DNA from 2 places in the Gottschalkia acidurici 9a genome. Region 1 is predicted to be linked to the other one. Evidence: a T-box and tRNA genes for the amino acid it is inferred to sense, from the RefSeq annotation. Region 1 holds a T-box; the other holds one or more tRNA genes.
The links. The T-box of region 1 lies ahead of ileS (isoleucine--tRNA ligase). A T-box ahead of a tRNA ligase gene usually reads a tRNA of that ligase, here a tRNA-Ile.
Positions count from the first base shown of each region.

Region 2: it has a tRNA-Ile gene. The T-box ahead of ileS (isoleucine--tRNA ligase) is inferred to sense a tRNA for this amino acid. The anticodon was not compared.

Region 1 covers NC_018664.1:689,491-692,881, reverse strand. The annotation lists gene ileS (isoleucine--tRNA ligase) at 1-1,685, opposite strand, end outside; T-box leader at 1,751-1,972, opposite strand; gene CURI_RS16300 (hypothetical protein) at 2,212-2,337, shown strand; gene CURI_RS16295 (hypothetical protein) at 2,589-2,711, shown strand; gene CURI_RS03095 (TetR/AcrR family transcriptional regulator) at 2,784-3,391, opposite strand, start outside.
Region 2 covers NC_018664.1:1,009,618-1,013,008, reverse strand. The annotation lists gene CURI_RS04735 (N-6 DNA methylase family protein) at 1-130, opposite strand, end outside; gene CURI_RS14950 (ribonuclease H-like domain-containing protein) at 455-1,456, shown strand; tRNA gene CURI_RS04725 (tRNA-Phe) at 1,519-1,594, opposite strand; tRNA gene CURI_RS04720 (tRNA-Ile) at 1,599-1,675, opposite strand; tRNA gene CURI_RS04715 (tRNA-Ile) at 1,721-1,797, opposite strand; tRNA gene CURI_RS04710 (tRNA-Pro) at 1,843-1,919, opposite strand; tRNA gene CURI_RS04705 (tRNA-Ile) at 1,937-2,013, opposite strand; tRNA gene CURI_RS04700 (tRNA-Ser) at 2,021-2,111, opposite strand; tRNA gene CURI_RS04695 (tRNA-Ser) at 2,134-2,222, opposite strand; tRNA gene CURI_RS04690 (tRNA-Gln) at 2,285-2,360, opposite strand; tRNA gene CURI_RS04685 (tRNA-Arg) at 2,385-2,461, opposite strand; tRNA gene CURI_RS04680 (tRNA-Gly) at 2,471-2,544, opposite strand; tRNA gene CURI_RS04675 (tRNA-Tyr) at 2,556-2,641, opposite strand; tRNA gene CURI_RS04670 (tRNA-Thr) at 2,656-2,731, opposite strand; tRNA gene CURI_RS04665 (tRNA-Asp) at 2,771-2,847, opposite strand; tRNA gene CURI_RS04660 (tRNA-Val) at 2,866-2,941, opposite strand; tRNA gene CURI_RS04655 (tRNA-Glu) at 2,977-3,051, opposite strand; tRNA gene CURI_RS04650 (tRNA-Phe) at 3,073-3,148, opposite strand; tRNA gene CURI_RS04645 (tRNA-Ile) at 3,153-3,229, opposite strand; tRNA gene CURI_RS04640 (tRNA-Ile) at 3,277-3,353, opposite strand.

The DNA.
Region 1 (3,391 bases):
GAGTAGAACCATCCTCTCGTTTGGTCTATTCCCTCACATATAAAGTCTGCTGGGAATTGTTGTTCAAACAATTCTTTGTTTTCAAATGGATAATGATATTGTGCATATGGCATAGATCCACTGTCAAACCAACAATCTATAACATCTTTTACTCTAGTCATTGTTCCGCCACATTTTTCACATTTGAAATGTATATCATCAACATATGGTCTGTGTAATTCTATGCTCTCATCTATATTCTCTATAGATTTTTCTACTAATTCTGCTCTTGAACCTACACTATCTAAATGACCACACTCACATCTCCATATATTCAGTGGAGTTCCCCAATATCTACTTCTAGATATTGCCCAGTCATTAACATTTTCTAACCAGTTTCCAAATCTTTTTTCTCCAATATAATCTGGATACCATTCTACTGTATTATTATTTTCTATTAACTGATCTTTTAGCTTTGTCATCTCTATATACCAGCTAGGTTTAGCATAGTATAGTAATGGAGTTTTACATCTCCAGCAGTGTGGATAGTTATGAGCTACTTTTTCTTTCTTAAATAGCTTTCCTTCTCCATGTAACCATTTTATAATCTCTATGTCTGTATTTTCATCTAATACAAACTTTCCTTCCCATGGAGTAGCTGTATATTTACCGTCTTCATTTACAGGTTGAAGTACTGGTAAGTCGTATCTTCTTCCAGTGTTATAGTCATCTTCCCCAAATGCTGGTGCTGTATGAACTATACCTGTACCATTTTCATTAGTTACATAGTCTGCTACAGTTATGAAAAATGCTTTCTTGTCTGTTTCAACAAATGGCATTAATTGTTCATACTCTACATATTCTAAATCTTTACCTTTCATTTCTTCTAATATTTCATATTCTGTATCACCAAATACTTTTTTAGCTAGTTCTTTTTCTACATAGAATATACCTTCATCTGTCTTAGCTTTTATATAAGTTAAATCAGCTCCCACAGTAAGAGATACGTTTGATGCAAGTGTCCAAGGTGTAGTTGTCCATGCTAAGAAGTATTCATCTGCATCTTTTCTTTTGAATTTTGCTATAACTGTATTTGACTTAATTTCTTCATATCCTTGTGCTACCTCATGTGAAGCAAGTCCTGTTCCACATCTTGAACAGTATGGTAATATTTTATGACCTTCATATATATATCCTTCTTTAAAGAATTTGTTTAATATCCACCAGACCGATTCTATATAGTTATTGTCTAATGTTATATATGGATTGTCTAGGTCTACAGCATATGCCATACGTTTAGTCATATCTTTCCAAAGACTTTCATATGTGAATACTGACTCTTTACATTTTTTATTAAATTTATCTAAACCATAGTTTTCAATCTCATGTTTATCTTTTAAATTTAGTTGCTTTTCAACTTCTATTTCTACTGGAAGTCCATGTGTATCCCATCCTGCTTTTCTTTTTACTTGATAACCCTTCATAGTCTTGTATCTACATACTGAGTCTTTAAGAGTTCTTGCTATAACATGGTGAATTCCCGGCTTACCATTTGCAGTTGGAGGTCCTTCATAAAATACGAATGGAGTTTTCCCTTCTCTTATTTCTATACTTTTATTTAGTATATCTATTTCATCCCAGAAATCTGATATTTGTTTTTCGTTCTCACTTACTGATAAGTTAGAGAGTTCTTTAAACTTTTCCATGTGATTCATCCTTTCAATATAGTGTTTCCTATAAATAAACTAAAAAAAGTCCCTAAGTTTATATCCTTAGGGACGAGTATATCGTGTTACCACCCATTTTATAGAAGTACACAGAACGACTTCTATTTCTCATTACACTTTAACGTATCTCTACGTGCTACTCTACTCCCCTTCAAGTAGCAGGCTCTAAGGTGATGTTCATAATAGTATAGTTGATAATCTTTCACCATATGATTATCTCTCTAAAAACTATTTTCTATTATTACTGTCCTCTTCATAGCTTTTTATATTCTTCTATTAATATTACTATAGTTCTATTTATTATTCAACTAAATTATAGTATTTTTTTAGCACCAATTCAAAACGTACTTCATAGTATGTATTAACGCTGAACTTATTGTACCTAAAAACTTAATCTTAATACGCACTAAAAATTATAATAAATATTTTTCAAAAAATTATGCACCAATTTAAAACTCCGTCATATATTGATATGGAGTTAACAAATTAAAAGGAGGTTTTTATAATGAGTGAAACTAAAGGACTATGGTGTGGTGGTGGAGGTAGAGGTATTGGTAGTGAATTACTATTCTTCTTCCTATTATTAGTAGTACTATTTTGCATCTGTGATGGTGGCTTTGGTAAATTCTAGTACATTTTGGAATATTCAACATTTAATTTTTAAAATTTAAAGGAGGTTTTTAGAATGAGTGAAACTAGAGCATCATGGTTTGGTGGAGGTTGTGGTGGTGGAGAACTACTATTCTTCTTCCTACTGTTAGTAATATTATTCTGCTGCTGTGGTGGAGGCTTTGGTAAGTGGTAATTACTTTTAAATATTGAGGACTTTTATCCTCTTTATTTAAATAATATATTGAATGCAAATTAAAGGGGGTTTTTAGAATGTCTGAAGTTAGAGCGAATAATTGCGGTGGTGGTGTAGGAGTAGGAAGTGAACTTTTATTCTTCTTCCTATTATTAGTAATAATATTCTGCATCTGTGATGGTGGATTTGGTAAGTGGTAGTTAATAATTAAAATAAACTATAATGATTCAGGAGAGTAGAAATACTCTCCTGAATTTTTTAAAATATATTTTCTATACCCCTACTACTTCTTTTTTATCCTTAATTCCATTTTCTATCAAATCTATTGCAGAATCTATAATTGAGTCGTAGTTTACATATCCATCTTTTTTCTTTTTATCTTTAGCATATTCTTTTATAATAAAACCTATATTTTCTAAAAGATATGATATAAACTCTATATCTACATTGTAGTATATACTTCCTTTGTCAACCCCTTCTTTAAGAATTGATTCAAAGGAGTAGTTATTTTCTAGGGATAGATCTTCTAATATTTCCTTTTTCAAATTTGAATCTGTATTTTTAGAAAATTTGTTTATTATAGATGACAATTTAGGTTTTTCAATAAAAAACTTTATATTTGCTTTGTAGCATTCTCTCATTATTCTAAAGTGATTTAAATAACTTTTGTTCTGATTGACTTCTTCTATGTATCTTACTCTCTCAGTTTCACAGATTTCAATCAAATATTTAAATAGATCTTTTTTATCTTCAAAATACTGATAGAAACTTCCCTTTGCTATTTCTGAGTTCTTAACTATTTTATTTATACTTGCACTTTCATATGGATTTTCAGCAAATTCATCTATAGCAGCTTCAAGTATTCTTTCTTTTTTTTCCT
Region 2 (3,391 bases), 320 kb from region 1:
TTAAGTAATGTCTATAATCATGTTTTTTGTCTATGCCTTTAAATATGTACTCATAATCTTCCTCAATATTATTTTCACTTAATTTTATTATATTTGAAATATCTCTATCGTTAAATTGAATTATAATCAAGATAATTTTACTTATATAGACTAAAATACTTTTTATTATATCTATATTTGTTTGAGTATCTTTATTCTTATTCTCTTTGAGTATATTTTTTACTACCTTTTTTAATTCTTTTATATTAGTTTTTTTCTTTCATTTATTATTTATATACTCCTTTTTATTTATGCTATATGTCTATAATTTTAACATATATTACGCTATAAGTGAAATTGTTTTGACTTTTCTATATCTCTATACTTGTGATGTATGGTCACATATGTTAATCTTTATATAAGTTTTTATATTACTAATATTACTAGACAATTAAATTGTAGAAAGGATTTTAATATGAAAATATTTAAGAACGATCTTAGAAATGATATTTATATTCCTAATGATTTAAAAGATACTTTAGGCGATACTAATTTTTGTTTTTTAGATATAGAAACTACTGGTCTGAGTAGTAGATATAACCACATAATTTTAATAGGAATGTTGTGCGTAGAAAATCATAATGTATATATAACACAATTATTTGCTGAAAGTACTAGTGAAGAAAAAGAGTTGTTAGTTTCACTTACAGAACTATTAAATAACTTTGAACATATTATTACCTATAATGGTAGTACTTTTGATATCCCCTTCATAAAAAATAGATTAACTTATCATAATATTGATAGTAATATTTCTATGATTAATCACTTAGATATACTTAAATTAGTCAGAAAAAACAAAACTATGCTTGGACTTAGTGACTGTAAGCTTAAAACAGTTGAAAAATCTTTAGGTATTTTTAGAAAAGATACTATTTCAGGAAAAGAAAGCGTTGAACTTTACAAGGTTTATACTACTTCAAAAAATCCATCTATAAGAAAGACTATACTTAATCATAACTATGATGATATCTTTTACTTACCGAAGTTATTAACTATTTACGATATTATTGATGCAAAAAATAATTTAGAACTTGAACTAAGTTTTAAAGAAGTAATCGTTGATTTGTCTATTAGAAAAGATTCTTTTATCTTTAAGGATAGGCTATTATATATAGAAGGAAAAACCAAGCTAGTTAATTTACCTCCCCAGCTTTATTATGAAGATTTTTTTACTCTAGATTGGAATGTACCTAATGGCGCCTTTAATCTAAACATACAGTATAAGACTGGTAGGCTATCTACTGGTGAAGAGTGTCTATATATAGACTTATCTGATACAAATATATCTTTAAAGAATATTAATAATATGAAATATAATATTCCTAGTAATATTTTTCTAATTAGAATAAATGGTGAGATTATATATGATAATATTTCATATCTGGTCAGAGAAATAGTTTTTAGTCTTGGTTAATAGCTAAATATGAAGATAAATAAAAAAACTTGTCTAAGCTGTTTAGACAAGTTTTTTCTATATGGTGCCCAGAGGCGGAATCGAACCACCGACACGGGGATTTTCAGTCCCCTGCTCTACCGACTGAGCTATCTGGGCAAATTGGTGGGCCTTCAGGGACTCGAACCCCGGACCTACCGGTTATGAGCCGGGCGCTCTAACCAACTGAGCTAAAGGCCCTAACATTTCTGCTAGGTTTATTACTTAAAACGTTTATTCGTTTTATGGTGGGCCTGGATGGACTCGAACCATCGACCTCACGCTTATCAGGCGTGCACTCTAACCACCTGAGCTACAGGCCCATTTTATTTAGTGACTTTTAAGTAAAAATACATTGACTTTCTTATTGGTCGGGGTGGAGGGACTCGAACCCCCGGCCCCATGGTCCCAAACCACGTACGCTACCAAACTGCGCTACACCCCGACTTTATTTGTTTTTTATGGTGGGCCTTCAGGGACTCGAACCCCGGACCTACCGGTTATGAGCCGGGCGCTCTAACCAACTGAGCTAAAGGCCCCCATTTATGGCGGAGAAGGAGGGATTTGAACCCTCGCGCCCCGTGAAGGACCTACTCCCTTAGCAGGGGAGCCTCTTCGACCTCTTGAGTACTTCTCCATAGTGTTTTTATTGTTTTTTATGGCGGAGGAGGTGGGATTCGAACCCACGTGGGCTTGCACCCTAACGGTTTTCAAGACCGCCCCGTTATGACCACTTCGGTACCCCTCCGGATTTTAATTAAATCATCTTTAAGCTCTAACCTAAAATAATTCAGTTAAAACTTAGATTCTTGGCTGGGGTAGCAGGACTCGAACCTACGCATGCCAGAATCAAAATCTGGTGCCTTACCAACTTGGCGATACCCCAACAACATCTTATATATTTATTTTTTGGCGTGCCTACAGGGATTCGAACCCCGGACACTCGGCTTAGAAGGCCGATGCTCTATCCAGCTGAGCTATAGGCACTCGTTTTCTTGGAGCGGGTGAAGGGAATCGAACCCTCGCAACTGGCTTGGAAGGCCAGGGCTCTACCACTGAGCTACACCCGCGTATTATGTTTTGGTGGAGGAGACTGGATTCGAACCAGTGAAAGCGAAGCTAACGGATTTACAGTCCGTCCCCTTTGGCCAGCTCGGGAACTCCTCCTAATTTTGAAACTTTGGAGCTGGTGAGAGGACTTGAACCCCCAACCTACTGATTACAAGTCAGTTGCTCTACCGATTGAGCCACACCAGCGTATATAGTTTGTTTCTCATTCTTTAATAGAATATTTTTTGGCGACCTGGAAGGGACTCGAACCCTCGACCTCCAGCGTGACAGGCTGGCATTCTAACCAACTGAACTACCAGGCCGCATTTTTTATTTACTTATGGTGGGCGCGACAGGGCTCGAACCTGTGACCCCCTGCTTGTAAGGCAGGTGCTCTCCCAGCTGAGCTACGCGCCCGTAATTATTTTACGGATTTCTGGGATTTTCTTTTTTGGTGACCCTACCGGGATTCGAACCCGGGTTACCGCCGTGAAAGGGCGGTGTCTTAACCGCTTGACCATAGGGCCATCATACTACATGTACACATTTGGTGCCCAGAGGCGGAATCGAACCACCGACACGGGGATTTTCAGTCCCCTGCTCTACCGACTGAGCTATCTGGGCAAATTGGTGGGCCTTCAGGGACTCGAACCCCGGACCTACCGGTTATGAGCCGGGCGCTCTAACCAACTGAGCTAAAGGCCCTAACATTTCTGCTAGGTTTATTACTTATAAAACATTTATTCGTTTCATGGTGGGCCTGGATGGACTCGAACCATCGACCTCACGCTTATCAGGCGTGCACTCTAACCACCTGAGCTACAGGCCCATTTTATTTAGTGACTTTTAAGTAAAAACATGTTAATC